Regions from separate parts of the Oceanimonas sp. CAM02 genome, predicted to be linked through region 2. Evidence: predicted binding sites of a transcription regulator. Region 2 holds the regulator's gene; each other region holds the start of a gene.
The links. Region 2 encodes LexA, which represses DNA repair genes until DNA is damaged. Its sites were predicted from a motif close to ANCTGTNTNNNNANACAGNT; they were not measured.
Positions count from the first base shown of each region.

Region 1 (3,280 bases), on a different contig from region 2:
CGGTAAGCCGCGAGCTGACTGACATTTTGGCATAACGCTTTTATGATATAAGCCGGACCTGTTAAGGTCCGGCTTTTTGTTGTTGATAAAAGGCAGGTAACAAGGTGAAAGCAGGCGTTTTACTGGTGAATCTGGGCACGCCTTCCGCGCCAACCTCGGCGGCGGTAAAGGCCTTTCTCAGTGAGTTTCTGCACGATTACCGGGTAGTGGATTTACCCCGTTCACTCTGGTGTCCGTTATTGCATGGCATTATTCTGCCGTTCCGCTCGCCCAAGGTTGCCAAATTGTATCAGGGTATCTGGTGGCCGGAAGGCTCACCACTGATGGTGGTGAGCAAGCGTCAGCAGGCGGGTTTGCAACAGGCACTGCAAGATGAAGGGATCGACATGCCGGTGGCGCTGGGCATGAGCTACGGCGAGCCGTCCATTGAGTCGGCCTGGCAACAGCTGAAAGAGCAGGGCGTAGGCAAAGTGATAGTCTTGCCCCTGTATCCGCAATATTCAGTCAGTACCACGGCCTCTGTGTTTGACAGCTGGGCCAAACTGATGAAAAAAGAGCGGCTGGTGCCTGCGCTGCGTTTTGTGCACGACTACCATGATTTCAGTGGTTATATCTCGGCGCTGGCTGATTCGGTGCGCAGTCACTGGGAGCAACATGGCCGCGGCGACATGCTGCTGTTGTCTTACCATGGTATTCCCAAGCGCTTTGAAAACGAAGGTGACCCTTACGGACAGCAGTGTCATCGCACGTCAGAGCTGCTGGCCGCAGAGCTGGGGCTGGAGCCCCACCAGTGGCGTACTACCTTTCAGTCCCGCTTTGGCCGGGAAGAATGGCTGCAGCCTTACACTGACAAAACCATGGAAAAGCTGCCGAAAGAAGGCATTAAAAAGCTGGATGTGATCTGCCCGGCATTTTCGGCAGATTGTCTGGAAACCCTGGAAGAGATTGCCGGTGAGAACAAGGAGATTTTTCTCAAGGCAGGCGGCGAGCAATATCATTATATTCCGGCCCTGAACGACAATCCGGCCCATATTCGCATGCTGATGGATCTGGTGCGCCGCGAGCTGGTGTAAGCCAGACAGGGGGCAAAACCTGAAAAACCGGCGTTGCTTTAATAGCAACGCCGGTTTTTTTTATGGGCCGAAGGTTCAGTGCAGCGGGCTGGCTGGCACTGCCGGCCCGATCACAAAAAGGCGTCCGCTGGCTTGCCGGTTGCGCAAAAAGGCTCCATCTTGCTCTTGCCAGCATACCACGGCGGCAATGGCAGGACTGGCCAGCGCGCGTTGTAGCTGAGCGGCATTCAGCTGCCGGGCATCAATAACGCGGGCAGGGTTCAGGCCAGTGGCAGCCAGGGTTTTACGGCACAGCCGGCCGGGTGCATTGGCAATCACAATCCAGCCGGTGCTGGTCTGGCTGAGGGCCACCAGCCGGGACAGCTCGCCCGCCTGAGAGGCTGTGGAGTGGGTGACACAACTGCGTGAAGAAGTACGGCTGTGTGCTGCCTGATTGCGGGTTAATGAAAGGTTCATCATGGTTCGCCCCTGCCTGTTGCTTTACTGTTTATATATACAGTATTCGTGCGGGGCGCTTTGGTCAATATTTAACTGTATAAATTTACAGTTGTGGAGGGTGCAATGGATAAAACCCAACTGGAACGCATGGATATTCATATGGTGCTGAGCATAGTCAATGAGAAGCTGCGTATAGAATGCGACAGCCTGGATGCACTCTTGTCACGCTATGAACTGGACGGTGGCTGGCTGGCGGCGCGCATGGCCCAGATTGGCTATCGTTACGACAGCCACAGCAATCAGTTTCGGGGTGCCTGCAAATAAGCGGCTGTTGCTTGAACTCACGACACCGGACTGACATAGTCCGGTTTTTTATTGGCAGGAGAACACAATGGACGCAAATTTCTGGCACGAGCGCTGGCAAGCCGCCCGCATCGGCTTTCACCAAAGTGACATTAATGCCCACCTGCAACAATGCTGGGAGCACACCGATGCCGAGGCTGGTAATGAAGTGCTGGTGCCGCTGTGCGGTAAAAGTCTGGATATGCGCTGGCTGGCAGAGCAGGGCCATGCGGTGGCCGGCTTTGAGCTGTCGCCGCTGGCGGTAAAAGACTTTTTTGCTGAAACGGGTTTAACGCCCTCCTGTAAAGAAGAAGGACCGTTTTTATGCTGGCAGCAGGGGCCGTTCAGCCTGTATGAAGGCGACTTTTTCAAGGCCAGTGAACTTGGGCTGCAGTTTAAACTGGCCTACGACAGAGCTGCCCTGATTGCTCTGCCACCCGACATGCGACCCGCTTATGCCGAGCAGTTGGCACAACTGATGGAGAGAGGCGGCCGGGTACTGATGGTTACGGTGAAGCACGACGCCCGTGACGATCAAACTCCGCCGTTTTCGGTGCCCGAGGCTGAGGTGCGTGCTTTGTTTGAGTCACTGTTCGAGGTAACACTGCTGGAGCATACCTCTGCCGGTGCTCAGCACAGACGGGTGGCCTCAGGTGAATGCAGCTATTTTGATGAACTGTGTTTTTTGCTTACTCGGCGCTAAGTAGTTGTTAATTCAGTGTGCGATCAGGTTAACAGAATGGGATTGAGAGCCCGTTTTGGCGTTTTTATTAGTGTAATATTCCGATGTGTGCTTTCAGCATGAAATCTTTATCTGTAAAATAACTATTCATTACGCGCTTAATCCTGTGCGGTATTATGCGCAAATGTTGGTCTTTTTATGCATTGGTTGCCGTTTGCATAGCAACATGGCAAGGAGTATTCATGGAAAAAACGCTGGCGGGCCAGAGTGGTGGCATACGCAACTGGCTGATGTTTTTGCTGCCGTCCCTGGCAGGTATTTTGCTGTTTATGACGCCGGTAGCCTGGCAGGGCGACATCACCATCATGATAGCGGTGCTGGCCCAAAGCGTGCAGGGCGCGCTGGCGGATCAGTTGCCGGCTGTGGTCACCGGTCTGATTGTATTTTCTGCTCTGCTCACTCTGTTTGTTACCCTAGTCAAGCCTGCCCGTGTCCTGAATAGTGCCTTTCTGAACACCTTGTTCAATGTGCGTCCGGTCTGGTTGCTAAGCCGGCTGCTGGGCGCTGTTTTTGTGCTGCTGGTGCAGTTTCAGGTGGGCCCGCAGCTGCTTTACAGCGGTGATACCGGCGGTCTGGTGCTGAACGATCTGCTGCCGGTACTGTTTTCGGTGTTTATTTTTGCCGGCCTGTTGCTGCCGTTATTGCTGGACTTTGGTCTGCTGGAGCTGGTGGGCACTCTGCTGAC
Region 1 covers NZ_JAWJBK010000021.1:30,680-33,959, reverse strand. Annotated here, with positions in the region: gene adk (adenylate kinase) at 1-35, shown strand, start outside; gene hemH (ferrochelatase) at 105-1,073, shown strand; gene R0I78_RS06120 (cell division inhibitor) at 1,149-1,532, opposite strand; gene R0I78_RS06115 (DUF4250 domain-containing protein) at 1,635-1,835, shown strand; gene R0I78_RS06110 (thiopurine S-methyltransferase) at 1,903-2,556, shown strand; gene R0I78_RS06105 (YjiH family protein) at 2,778-3,280, shown strand, end outside.
Region 1: the regulator LexA is predicted to act here: its motif matches at 1,603-1,622, upstream of R0I78_RS06115 (DUF4250 domain-containing protein).

Region 2 (3,280 bases):
CGGCCAGGCCAGCGTGCTGGTAACCGAACTGTTTTTGCCGAATTCGGCCCCTTATCAGGATTTAGTATGACCACCCTGACGTCTTCTTCCCGCCCGCGCTGGCGCGCCTATATGGCGCTGGCCCGTCTCGACAAGCCCATCGGTACCCTGCTGCTGCTGTGGCCCACTCTGTGGGCGCTGTGGATAGCCGCCGAAGGCATGCCCTCACTCTGGCTGCTTGTCGTGTTTGTAGCGGGCGTTTTTTCCATGCGCTCTGCCGGCTGTGTGATCAACGACTATGCCGACCGGCATATCGACGGCCATGTAAAACGCACTCATGCCCGGCCGCTGCCTTCGGGAGAGCTGACCGAGCGCCAGGCCTTGAGCTTTTTTGCTCTGCTGGTGGGCATCTCCTTTGTGCTGGTGCTCACCACCAACCTGTTTACCATAGGACTGGCCTTTGCCGGCTTGTTCTGGGCGGCGCTCTATCCCTTTATGAAGCGCTACACCCATCTGCCCCAGCTGTTTCTGGGCATTGCTTTTTCCTGGGCCATTCCCATGGCCTTTGCCGCTGCCAGCAATGAGCTGCCCGCCGGGCTCTGGTTGCTGTTTGCCGCCAACCTCACCTGGACCATTGCCTACGACACCATGTATGCCATGGTAGACAGAGACGACGACCTCAAAATTGGCGTTAAATCCACCGCCATTCTATTTGGCCGGCACGACAAGCTCATAGTGGGCCTGCTGCAGCTGGCCACCCTTTTTCTGCTGGTTGCCGCCGGCCGGACCTTTGAACTGGGCGCGCCCTTTTACTGGGGCTTGCTGGTTGCCGCCGGCCTGTTTGTGTATCAGCAACGGCTGATCCGCGACCGGGAGCGCATGCCCTGCTTTCGCGCCTTTCTTAACAACAACCACGCCGGCATGGCCATCTTCGCCGGCCTGGTACTGGCACTGTGGTAAATAAAGCGGGACTTTGATTTTGCTCGAAGTGGCAGTGGGGCTTGCCGTAGCCGACCATAAAACGCCATGGATGGCATTTTCGAAGGTCTTGTAGCGTGTCGGCGGAGTGGAACCGCACTGCCGCTTCGCACTGCGGGGCTTGCTCTGTGCTGATTACTGGATATACTGACAGTTAACTGTATAAACAGACAGGTCTCATCATGAAAGCCCTAACTCCCCGCCAGTCTCAGGTGCTGGACATCATCAAGGATCATATTCAGCAAACCGGCATGCCACCCACCCGAGTGGAAATCGCCAAGGTGCTGGGGTTCAAGTCTGCCAATGCCGCCGAAGAACACCTCAAGGCCCTGGCCAAAAAGGGCGTGATTGAAATGATGCCCGGCACGTCACGGGGCATTCGTCTCGCCGGTGAAGAAGCAGAGCAAGAGCCGGGCCTGCCGCTGATTGGCCGGGTGGCCGCCGGCGAACCCATACTGGCGCAGCAACACATAGAAAGCCACTATCAGCTCGATCCGGGCCTGTTTCATCCGTCGGCCGACTTTCTGCTGCGGGTGCAGGGCATGAGCATGAAAAACATCGGCATTATGGACGGCGATCTGCTGGCAGTGCACAAGGTGCAGGAAGCCCGCAACGGCCAGGTAGTAGTGGCCCGCCTCGACGACGAAGTCACCGTAAAGCGCTTTCAGCGCAAGGGCAACAAGGTCAGCCTGTTGCCCGAAAATGAAGAGCTCTCACCCATTGAAGTAGATCTGCGCACTCAGGAACTGATTATTGAAGGCCTGGCCGTAGGCGTGATTCGCAACGGCGACTTCTGAGCCGCTTCTTGATTCGGCAGGCCGCTGTCTCATCATGGCCTGCCAATCCCCAATCCCCAATCCCCAATCCCCAATCCCCAATCCCCAATCCCCAATCCCCAATCCCCAATCCCCAATCTCCGCTTTTACATTTTACATTTTCTTAACTGCTGCTTTACTTAAAACACCGAATGGAAGCATGTAGTCATTTGGGTAAAACCGCCGAGTACTCCGGTTTACAGGATGAAACAATTGGGGGTGCACGTGAAGCCTATTCTGCCGCTGTGGCCATTACTGGCCGTTATGCCTGCACAAGCGCAAACACGCCTTAACATGACCGAAGGGGTCACCGATATCAGCCAGCAGGTATACGGGCTGCACATGACCATTCTGGCCATTTGCGCCGTTATTGGCCTGGTGGTGTTCGGCATTATGTTCTGGGCCATGATCCATCACCGCAAATCCAAAGGGGCCCGGGCGGCCCAGTTTCACGAAAGCACCAGGGTCGAAATTCTCTGGACCCTTATTCCCTTCGTTATTCTTATCGCCATGGCAGTGCCCGCCACCAAAACCCTGGTGGCCATGGAAGACGCGTCCGAGTCGGATCTCACCGTCCAGATCACCGGCTCCCAATGGAAATGGCACTACAAATATTTTAATGAAGGCGTCGAGTTCTACAGCCTGCTGGCCACCATGCCCGAGCAGATTCAGGGGCAAATCAACAAGGGCGAAAATTACCTGCTGGAAGTGGATCAGCCCCTGGTGCTGCCCACGGATCGCAAGGTGCGTTTTCTGATCACCTCCGACGACGTAATCCACTCCTGGTGGATGCCTGCTTTTGCGGTAAAAAAGGACGCCGTGCCCGGTTTTATTAATGAAGCCTGGACCCGCATCAATGAGCCCGGCCTTTATCGCGGCCAGTGCGCCGAGCTGTGCGGCAAGGATCACGGCTTTATGCCTATCGTCGTTGATGCCCGCGCGCCGGAAGAGTTTGACGGCTGGCTGGCTCAGCTGAAAACCGAGCAGGCCGAGGCTAAAGCTGCCGAGCAGGATCTGCTGGGCATGGAAATGAGCATGGAAGAATTGATGACCCTGGGTGAACAGGTATATCAGAAAGCCTGCGCCGCCTGTCATCAGCCCGGCGGCACCGGCCTGCCCGGTGTGTTTCCGGCGCTCAAGAGCAGTGAGCTGGTGCTGAACGACCGCGCCGCCCATATAGATATAGTGCTGTACGGCAAGGCCGGTACCGCCATGCAGAGCTTTGACAAACAGCTGACGCTGAAAGAGCTGGCAGCGGTCATCACCTATGAGCGTAACGCCTGGGGCAACAACACCGGTGACTTGGTGCAGCCCAAAGACATTGATCAGGCCCGGCAGGGACAATAGGGGGCAGCATGACACAGATGGATCGCACGGAAACCGCCGACATTCACCTCACTGGTGATGAACATCATCACGGCCCCGCCAGGGGCATAGGCCGCTGGCTGTTTACCACCAACCACAAAGACATTGGCACCATGTATCTGCTGTTCAGCCTCACCATGTTC
Region 2 covers NZ_JAWJBK010000035.1:21,413-24,692, reverse strand. Annotated here, with positions in the region: gene R0I78_RS13015 (chorismate--pyruvate lyase family protein) at 1-70, shown strand, start outside; gene ubiA (4-hydroxybenzoate octaprenyltransferase) at 67-939, shown strand; gene lexA (transcriptional repressor LexA) at 1,140-1,754, shown strand; gene coxB (cytochrome c oxidase subunit II) at 1,977-3,119, shown strand; gene ctaD (cytochrome c oxidase subunit I) at 3,137-3,280, shown strand, end outside.

Region 3 (3,280 bases), on a different contig from region 2:
GCATCAGCCTCCATGCCATCGAGCTGCTCCGCAGACAGAGTGACGTCGGACGGACGAATGGCTTCGTGGGCTTCCTGGGCGTTAGCCTTGGCACCGTAGACATTGGGTGACTCGGGCAGATAATCCCTGCCGTGCTGCTGCTCAATAAAATCACGCACCGAGGCCACCGCTTCCTGACTCAGGTTGGTGGAGTCGGTACGCATATAGGTGATGTAACCGGCTTCATACAGGCGCTGGGCCAGCATCATGGTGCGCTTGACACCGTAGCTTAGCCGAGTGCTGGCTGCCTGCTGCAAAGTTGACGTAATAAAGGGGGCCGGCGGCTTGCTCTGGGTGGGTCTGTCTTCCCGGCTGGCCACGGTAAAGGTACCCGCACGCAGCGCATCCACCGCTGCCATGGCGTCGGCCTCATTGGTGGGCCGAAACTCCTTGCCCTGGTATTTGGCGACCATCATGGACAACGCCAGCTTTTGTTCATTGCTCAGCGCAGCCTGAATATCCCAGTATTCTTCAGGCACAAAAGCCTTGATTTCCCGTTCTTTTTCCACAATCAGCCGCACCGCTACCGACTGCACCCGGCCGGCCGACAAGCCTCTGGCAACCTTTTTCCACAACAGTGGCGATACCATATAGCCCACGACCCGATCGAGAAAACGACGGGCCTGCTGAGCATTTACCCGGTTCAGGTTCAGCTCCGACGGCTGGCTGAAAGCATCCTGAATGGCAGATTTGGTGATCTCATTGAACACCACCCGCTTGAAGCGGCTGTCATCACCACCAATCAGCTCCTTCAGGTGCCAGGCAATGGCTTCTCCTTCGCGGTCCAAATCCGTTGCAAGGTAGATGGTGTCAGCCTTTTCGGCCAGTGCCTGAAGCTCATTGACCACCTTTTCCTTACCCGGCAATACCTGATAGTTGGCCTGCCAGCCGTGCTCAGGATCAACCCCCATACGGGCGATCAGCGCCTTGTGATCCTTTTCCTTTTTCAGTCGGGCCTTTTCTTCCGGGCTCAGACTTTTGGTATCGGTTTTGCGCGCGGCCGGCTTTTTACCATTGGCTGAACCGGCGGTCGGCAAGTCCCGAACATGGCCGACACTGGATTTGACCACATAGTTCCTGCCCAGGTACTTGTTGATGGTCTTGGCTTTGGCGGGCGATTCCACAATAACGAGAGATTTGCTCATAAAGCGCGTTAAAATCCTTAAGGTTCGGCCCCGGTCGGGCGGGTCTGTGGCACGGTAATGACGGCTGTATAAGTGATATCGTCATAAAAAGCAAACCAGCCGGGCGCGGGCCTGAAAAAAATTCAGTGAATTTATATTTATTTATTAACGCCCTCATAGAGACAGGAATCAACTGCTTTTTTATTCAGGTCGCCTGTTCGCCCGCTTTTTATGCATCATTATTCCTGCCCCTGGTGGCTTTGTCACATTTGAGTTACAACCTTGATAAAAATCTAAATATAATGGCAGTGCGCAGCATCTTTTATTGGTCAACGCCAGGATTTCAAGGAGATTATCATGATTGAACAGGAAGCGAACTTCGATGGTCTGGTAGGTCCCACTCATAACTATGCCGGACTTTCATGGGGTAATGTGGCATCCAATCGTCATGCTAAAAGCATGTCGCATCCGCGGGAGGCCGCCCTGCAGGGACTGAGCAAAATGAAGGCCCTGGCCGACATGGGGCTGGTGCAGGGAGTGCTGGCTCCGCAGGCCCGCCCCGACACAGACACACTGCGCCGGCTGGGCTTTGCCGGCACTGATGCACAAGTACTGGACAGCGCCTTTCGTGAGGCCCCCCATTTGCTGGCGGCCTGCAGCTCCGCATCAGCCATGTGGACCGCCAACGCCGCCACCGTTTCACCCGGTGCCGATACACTTGATGGCCGCGTGCACTTTACTCCTGCCAATCTGGTTAACAAGTTTCACCGCTCCATTGAGCATGAGGTGACTGGCCGTATATTGCGCAGTGTGTTTGCCGACGAAGCCCATTTTTGTCATCACCAGGCCCTGCCCGCCCATGACGACTTCGGTGACGAAGGCGCTGCAAACCACACCCGGCTGCATAATGAGCAGGGCCACGGGCTTGAACTATTTGTCTATGGCCGCCGGGCCCATCAGCCCGGGGCACCGGCACCGCGCCGCTTTCCTGCCCGCCAGACACTGGAAGCCTCACGGGCCGTGGCCCGCCTGCATGGGCTGAGTGAGTGCAAGACGGTTTTTATTCAGCAAAACCCTGCAGTGATTGATCAGGGTGTGTTTCATAATGACGTCATTGCCGTGGGTAACGGCAATGTGCTGTTTTACCATCAGCAGGCTTTTCTTGATACTCAGGGCATGCAGGCAGAAGTGCGGCGCAAACTGCCCGATACTGAGCTGCATTTTATTGAAGTAAAAAATGACGAGGTGCCGGTGGCAGATGCGGTAAAAAGCTACCTGTTCAATACGCAGCTGGTTACCCTGAAGCCAGGCCATATGGCGCTGATTGCGCCCACAGAGTGCGCCGGCACGCCCAGCGTAAACGCCTATCTTAAGCGGTTGCTGGCCATGAATACCCCCATACGGGAAGTGCGCTTTATGGACGTAAAACAAAGCATGCAAAACGGGGGCGGCCCTGCCTGCCTGCGCCTGCGGGTGGCCATGAACCGGGCCCAGCTGAATGCGGTAAATCCCGCCTGCCTGATGAATGATCGCCTGTATGGCCGCCTTACCGGCTGGGTACAGCGCCATTACCGCGACAGGCTGCACCCGAACGATCTGCGCGATCCGGCGCTGCTGGAGGAATCCCGCGCGGCTCTGGATGAACTCACCCAAATTCTTGAACTGGGATCCGTGTACCCGTTTCAACGGTAAACTGCAGGGAATAGGGAATGGCCACTAATCCCTATTCCCTGAATTAAATCAGCTGAAGGGCCGCTGCCCCGCCTCATAGAGCTTCATCAGTGCCCGGCTGACACCCATTTCTGCCGCCTTGCCAAACTTGTCCTTCAGGCTTTGTTTGGGCTTAAAGTTCAGACTGATAATGCGTTTATCGCTACTTTGCGCCAGCAGGTAATCGCTGCTGGTTTGCAATGAGTCCACCAGCCCCAGTGCCTGGGCATCGCTGGCCAGCCAGTGTTCGCCGGTCGCCACCCGATCCAGATCCAGCTTGGGACGGTTGTCGGCAATAAAGGCCTTAAAACGCTGATGGATTACTTCCAGCTCTTCACGGAACTTGGCCCGGCCATGATCATCGTTTTCACCGAACAGTGTCAGGGTGCGCTTGTATTCGCCGGCCG
Region 3 covers NZ_JAWJBK010000030.1:28,835-32,114, reverse strand. Annotated here, with positions in the region: gene topA (type I DNA topoisomerase) at 1-1,184, opposite strand, end outside; gene astB (N-succinylarginine dihydrolase) at 1,521-2,855, shown strand; gene sohB (protease SohB) at 2,904-3,280, opposite strand, start outside.
Region 3: the regulator LexA is predicted to act here: its motif matches at 1,355-1,374, upstream of astB (N-succinylarginine dihydrolase).